Acidicapsa ligni: one gene and its partner. Each later gene encodes a partner of the first gene's protein in a complex. Links are inferred from orthologs where the notes say so. Each region holds a gene or a part of one and is shown in the gene's direction. Other genes may lie near its edges. The genes, in order: trxA and trxB.

What was found.
Region 2: the proteins of trxA (region 1) and trxB are in contact, whole or in part, in a crystal structure (PDB 1F6M), measured with the Escherichia coli proteins. The link is inferred for Acidicapsa ligni from one-to-one orthologs.

What each region holds. Positions count from the first base shown.
Region 1 is NZ_JAGSYG010000007.1:64,117-67,298, reverse strand. What follows is about bases 11-2,870. They hold trxA (thioredoxin), read left to right. Parts: upstream 11-1,204; coding sequence 1,205-1,537; downstream 1,538-2,870. Other genes in these bases: OHL19_RS19925 (response regulator transcription factor), read left to right, coding at 2,626-2,870; lexA (transcriptional repressor LexA), read right to left, coding at 1,636-2,241; thrB (homoserine kinase), read left to right, coding at 11-863. Outside these bases: more of thrB, read left to right, coding at 1-10; more of OHL19_RS19925, read left to right, coding at 2,871-3,182. UniProt on the Escherichia coli protein: Participates in various redox reactions through the reversible oxidation of its active center dithiol to a disulfide and catalyzes dithiol-disulfide exchange reactions.
Region 2 is NZ_JAGSYG010000001.1:1,246,480-1,249,773, forward strand. The notes cover bases 301-3,272. They hold trxB (thioredoxin-disulfide reductase), read left to right. Parts: upstream 301-1,306; coding sequence 1,307-2,239; downstream 2,240-3,272. Other genes in these bases: OHL19_RS04945 (ABC transporter permease), read right to left, coding at 301-985; OHL19_RS04955 (DMT family protein), read right to left, coding at 2,259-2,588; OHL19_RS04960 (YggS family pyridoxal phosphate-dependent enzyme), read left to right, coding at 2,640-3,272. Outside these bases: more of OHL19_RS04945, read right to left, coding at 1-300; more of OHL19_RS04960, read left to right, coding at 3,273-3,294.

The sequences.
Region 1 (3,182 bases):
ATCTTGGCGCGGCTTTTGATACGGCTGCTGTGGCGCTTGATTTCCACCTGGAGATTGAGGCTGAGGTTGCTGAGAGTTTTTCTATTATCGCGACTGGACGGAATGCAGATCTCTGCTCGGTGACGGATGGAAATCTCATTCTGACTACGTACTGTGAGTTGTTGGAGCGGGAAGGCATTGTGGCACCAGCGCTTGCAGTAACGATGCATAACCAGATTCCGCTGGGAATGGGTTGCGGGTCATCGGCTGCCGGACGACTGGCCGCCATTGCCCTGGCCGTCCACTTTGGCGGATTGGGGTGGACTTCGGCGCAGATTTTGGCCGAGGCTTGTGTGCAGGAAGGGCATCCGGATAATGCGGCCGCGTGCTGGCTCGGCGGGCTGGTGATTGCGGCATGCGAGGGAAGAACTGTCCACGCGGCGCGGGTTGAGCCTCCACAGGACTGGCGGGCTCTTGTGGTGATTCCGACGACACCGCTGGCAACGAGCAAGGCCAGGGCTGTCCTGCCGGCAGAGTATTCGCGGGCTGACGCTGTTGCTAATATTCAGGCGGCGTCGCTGCTGGGGCTGGCGTTTGCGCATGGGCGCGGGGAGTTGCTGCGTCCGGCAATGGCGGACAGGGTTCATCAGCCGTATCGGATGGAGATTTGTCCTCTGCTGCCGAGTCTGCTGCCACTTGCCGGTAGTCATGGCATTCTTGGCGTAGCGCTGAGTGGAGCGGGTCCATCGGTATTGCTGATCGTTTCAGGTCCGGATGCAGTTGTAGACGCCACCTCGGCGGTTTTAGAGACCCTAGGGGACGATGCGGACGCGGAAATCCTTGTTACGAGCTTTGAGCACCGCGGAGTAACACTGAATCAGTAGAGTTTTTCTGAGATTTTGCAGCGTAAATGCAGGTAATTGGAGTGCGAATCATATCCCCCGTTAGTGACTGGTTTTTGTATTACCTAAGATTTCTTGCTTTTCTATAACGAAAACCCTAGATTCGTCGTGTGGGCAGTTCTGGGGGAGGGCTGCTCTAGCGTCCGTGATTCCTTTATGGGATCCGGGCGCTTTAATTTTTTGCCCTCAAATTGCTTTCTTAATCGATTTAATTTATCCAGCCTTATTGCTAGTACGGGTACTTTGCGACTTCCGACACAATCCTGCATCTCATTGAGTGGTAGGTGCGGTTACACTGAGATGTCAGTACCGCGAGGAGAATGATGGCAGGAATTGGAGTTCTGGAAGTAAGTGATGCGACGTTCGATCAGGAAGTGCTGCAATCGGAGCAGCCTGTGCTGGTTGACTTTTGGGCAGTCTGGTGTGGGCCATGTAAGGCAATTGCACCGATCGTCGATGAACTGGCCACAGCTTATGCTGGCAAATTAAAGGTCACAAAGGTCAACGTGGACCAGAATGGCGCCACGCCGTCGCGGTACGGTATCCGCGGAATTCCGGCACTGCTGTTCTTCAAGGGCGGCAAGGTAGCTGATCAGATCGTTGGGTACGTGCCGAAAGACGTAATCGAAGCGAAGGTCAATCAGATTCTGGCGTAAGTTTCCAGAAACTACTTAAGCATTTTAAAAAGCGGCCGGGCGTTATGCCCGGCCGCCTTTTTGTCTTGGATTTTAATATTGATCAACAGATGGCCCTTCTACCGATATCGGCGCAAAACCCCGAGAACACGGCCCTGGATGGCAACCTGGCCTGCAGGGATCATGATGGGTTCCATTTCCAGATTGGCGGGCTGCAGGCGCACCTGGCTGCCCTCGAGATAGAAGCGCTTGAGCGTGGTCTCTGAGCCGCGCACGAGGGCGACCACGATCTCTCCCTGGCGGGCAGTACGAGTGCGTTCTACCAGGACATAATCACCGCTGATGATGTGTTCATCGCGCATGGAGTCGCCACGAACTTCAAGCGCGAAGACATCCTTGTTTCCGACAACATCGTGTAGCGAGATGCTTTCTGTATTTTCGGCTGCTTCTACAGGCAGACCGGCGGCGATACGCCCCATGAGAGGCAAACGCTCGCTGGTCCGCGTGCGCGTGCCTGCCGGCACGACGTCGATCGAGCGGCTGCGGTTGTGGACACGATCGAGTAACCCCTTTTTTTCGAGGTTGGAAATGTGCTTATGCACCGTCGCCAGCGACTTGAGTTCGAGACCTCTGGCGATCTCTTCGAAGGAAGGCGAATAGCCGTTGCGGGTGACAAACGACTCCAGAAAATCGAGAACTTCTTTTTGCCTGCGTGTAACTGCCATGCGCGCATTATAGCGAATGAAAAGCGAATTTGCGAGAACTATTTTCGCTGTTCTTTCTCCAGCCAAATCTAGATTCTCTTATGCCTCCTTGGTGAAGACAAAGTTCCGAGGGACTGTGTGTGAGGAATTAGGACACTTTTGGGAATTTTGATGAGCGCCTCCCAATCCCGGAATTGTCCCATCCGTGGATTTTGCATTTCTCTTGAAAGTTTCCAACCCGGAGAGGATCGTGAAGCAAGCACACCAGAACAGACTCTAACCCCATCTCCGACAATGCGCGGGAGATCGGATAGGAACAAACAGACGCGGGGCGACGTGAGACCACGCGAGATGACGCGAGCGGCGAAGTCTTGCCTACCGCAAGCTGTAGGACGGAGAAATTCTATGCGGTTGTTGATTGCTGAAGACGATCGGGCTTTAGGGATGTTTCTTACGCGAGGGATGGAATCCGAGGGGCACAGAGTTCGCTGCGCCTTTGATGGCGCAGAAGCGGTGGCAGCGTTTCATCAGGATTTGCCGGATCTGACCATACTGGACTTGAACCTGCCGGTAAAGGACGGAGAGCAGGTTCTGGCTGAGATCCGCTTATCGGATTCGCAGTTGCCGGTGCTGATACTCACTGGGCGCGATGAAATAGAGACACGAATTCGCTGCCTCGATCTCGGAGCGGATGACCTCATGGTAAAGCCGTTCAGCCTGCATGAACTACGGGCTCGGTGCAGGGTATTGCTACGCCGCAAGAGGGAAGCCAGGCTGATGCTACGGGCAGGCAATCTGGAACTCGATCGGCTTGATCATACGGCTCATCGAGCTGGAGAACTCATCTCTCTAACCAACAAGGAGTTTGCGTTGCTGGAACACCTGATGCTGCATCGCGGCCAATGCATCTCCCGCGTTGAACTGCTGGATGCGGTATGGAATATGGAGCCGGCACAAACCAC
Region 2 (3,294 bases), on another replicon or contig:
CGTACACCGTCTCCTGATACAGACCGCCTGGTGCGAAGTGCAGCATGACCCATTGCGTAAGATACGTCATCAAAATGCCTACGGCCGTACCAAGGATGGCGAGCAGAAGCGTCTCGCGCATCAACATGCTGAGGATCAAGCCAGAAGAACTTCCAACCGCCTTCAAGATTCCAATCTCTCTTGTCCGTTCGAGAACCGCGGTATACATCGCCATAAAGACCACAATGAATCCAACGATCATCGCGATTCCAATCACCACGTAGGTAAAATTGCGCAGCAAACCGAGGCTATTCACTGAGAGCATCGAGGTAAAGTACTCCATGGTAAAGATCGGATAGCCGGGATATTTTGCCCGTAGCGAATCAACCACCGATTGCGCATTACTCGGATCATCCAACCGAAGATAGATCTGGCTAAGTCGATGTGGGCTGCCTGTAGCGTCCTGCAGCGCTTTCAGCTTCACGCAGATTCGAGCAAGCTTGCCTGGTTCGTAAATGCCAGTAACGCGCCACGCATGAGCGATCAGATTGAGTGTGTCGCCAACGTGCAAATGCTTCTCTCTTGCATAAGGCTCGTCCACGATCACGTCCGTGTCTTGAACGGGCAGGCCACCTTCCAGAAATCGAAAACCGCCGCTCATCTTGGAGAACTGGTCCATATCCAACCCTGTAATTGAGTCGAACAACTCAAGTGGCTGGATGATCGTGCCGGTAGCGAGAACAACGTGGGGTTCTTTACTGAAAACGGCAGGCAGCTTGTCGCTCAAAGGGGAGGAGCTCAGGGAAGAGAGAATTGAGCTGCCCGGAGGCCGAACAAGGATATCCGCACCGGATCCGCGTGCGCGGCGGGCGGATTCGTGCAGTGTGCCATTACTGACGCCAACAAGCGTGAGGATCATTGTCACCTCTACCGCAATGGCGAAAATGCTCAATACCGTCCGAACAGGGCGATGAGCGAGATTTGCAAAAGTAAGCCTGTTAATCACGGAACTCAATTGTATCGGCTGAGGTATGGGAGTATGCAGGATCGCCTGGTCCAAGGATTGCCCGATCCAGCACAGATCTGGGAGTTTCGTAACCGCTTCGTTTAACCACCTCGTTCACCGGCCTCGCCCACCGGTCTAGCTCATCGGTCTTTGACGCGCAGCATGGGTCGAAACCATTTCTCCCGCATCAAACAGAAGCACACAGGCGAAATTAAGCCTCAGGCACAGGAGTTGAATAGGGCGATCAGCGTAACCTGTCCGATACAATCGACAGGTCAGCTCAATTCAAACAATTCTGCTCCAGGCATCAGGGAAAACAACATGGAAGAAATTCGCGATACAGTTATTTTGGGCTCAGGCTGCTCCGGCCTTACTGCCGCCATTTACAGCGCACGCGCTAACCTCAAGCCACTTGTCCTGGAGGGTCATGAGCCCGGCGGCCAACTCTCCATCACCACCATGGTTGAGAACTTTCCCGGCTGGCCAGACGGCATCCAAGGCCCGGAACTCATTGAAAACATGAAGAAACAGGCAGCTCGTTTCGGTGCTGAATTCAAGATGAGCCACCTTGTCTCGGTCGATCTGAACGTGCATCCCTTCCGCCTCAAGACTTCGAACGGCGAGATCGGCGCACGCACCCTGATCATCGCCTCGGGCGCCAGCGCTCGTTGGCTTGGTTTGCCCAGCGAACAGGCGCTCATCGGCCACGGCGTTTCCAGTTGCGCCACCTGTGACGGATTCTTCTTCAACGGCCACGATATTGCCGTGGTCGGCGGCGGCGATACGGCAATGGAAGAAGCGCTTTTCCTGACCCGTTTCGCAACCAAGGTATACCTGATCCACAGGCGTGAAAGCTTCCGCGCCTCCAAGGTCATGTTGGACCGGACGCTGTCGAACCCAAAGATCGTGATACTAACCAATACCGTCGTGGAAGAAGTGCTGGGCGTCGAAGAAAAATCGGTCAGGGGCCTGCACATCCGCAATGTCAAGACCAACGAAAAGAGCGTCCTGCCGGTTACCGGTTTCTTCCTCGGCATCGGTCATGAGCCCAACGCCAAGATGTTTCAAGGCCAGATCGATCTGGATGAAGATGGCTACATCCTCACCAAAGACAACGTCCACACCAAGATCCCTGGCGTCTATGCCTGCGGAGATGTGCAGGACCGCCGTTATCGCCAGGCGATCACCGCTGCCGGAACCGGCTGTATGGCCGCGCTCGAAGCCGAAAAGTTCCTCGAAGAACACGGCCACTGAGACAACGCCACGCAATACGTCACCACGGTTTGAAGACGAAGAAAGCGGCCGCCACGAGGCAAACTCCGGCGGCCGCATGATTCCAGCGAAGCTGCGTACCGAAGTACAGCATCGTGAACACGGCAAAGACACACAGCGTAATAATTTCCTGAATGACCTTTAACTGCACCGGGCTGAACCGCTCTGAGCCGATTCGATTGGCTGGCACCTGCAGGCAATACTCAAAGAAGGCGATGCCCCAGCTCACCAGGATCACCTTCCAAAGCGCATCCTGGCGATACTTCAGGTGCCCGTACCAGGCAAACGTCATGCAAATATTCGAGAGAATGAGCAAAATCACTGTCCACATATCAGCTAGGATAGGCCTTGACTGCGATGGGTTGTACGGGGAGCAATCTGCATGACCGAGCAGGCCGAAATCCGCAATAATCTGACGCGCCTTGAGGATTCCATTTCCGCTGCCTGCCGTGCCGCCAACCGGCCCCGTGCGGAGGTAGAACTGGTTGCAGTCTCTAAAACGCATCCAGCCGCAGCCATCGTTGAAGCCGTAGGCCTGAGGCTGCACATCTTCGGCGAAAATCGCGTTCAGGAGTTTGCAGCCAAGTCGGCCGAATTGCCGCCAGACGTGCGCCGCCAGATGCGCGTTCATCTCATCGGACACCTGCAATCGAACAAGGCTGCGAAGGCCGTAGAGGTCTTTGACGCCCTCGACACGCTGGATTCGTTGAAGCTGGCCGAACGCCTCAATGAAGCTGCCCTCTCGCTAGGGAAGCGTATGCCTGTATTGCTTGAAATCAAGCTGAGCCACGAAGAATCCAAGGCGGGCATTGTGCCCGATTCCGCCGAACTGGCCGAGCTTTTGGAACGCCTGCCGTCCCTGTCCAATCTTGATGCACAGGGCCTGATGACCATCGCCCCGCTGGACGTGCCGGAGGACGAAACCCGCGCTTGTTTCCGCAACCTGCGACTGCTCCGCGACCGCATCAGTGCCGCGCATCCCAGGCTGAATCTGCCCGTGCTTTCGATGGGCATGAGCGGCGACTTCGCGCTGGCCA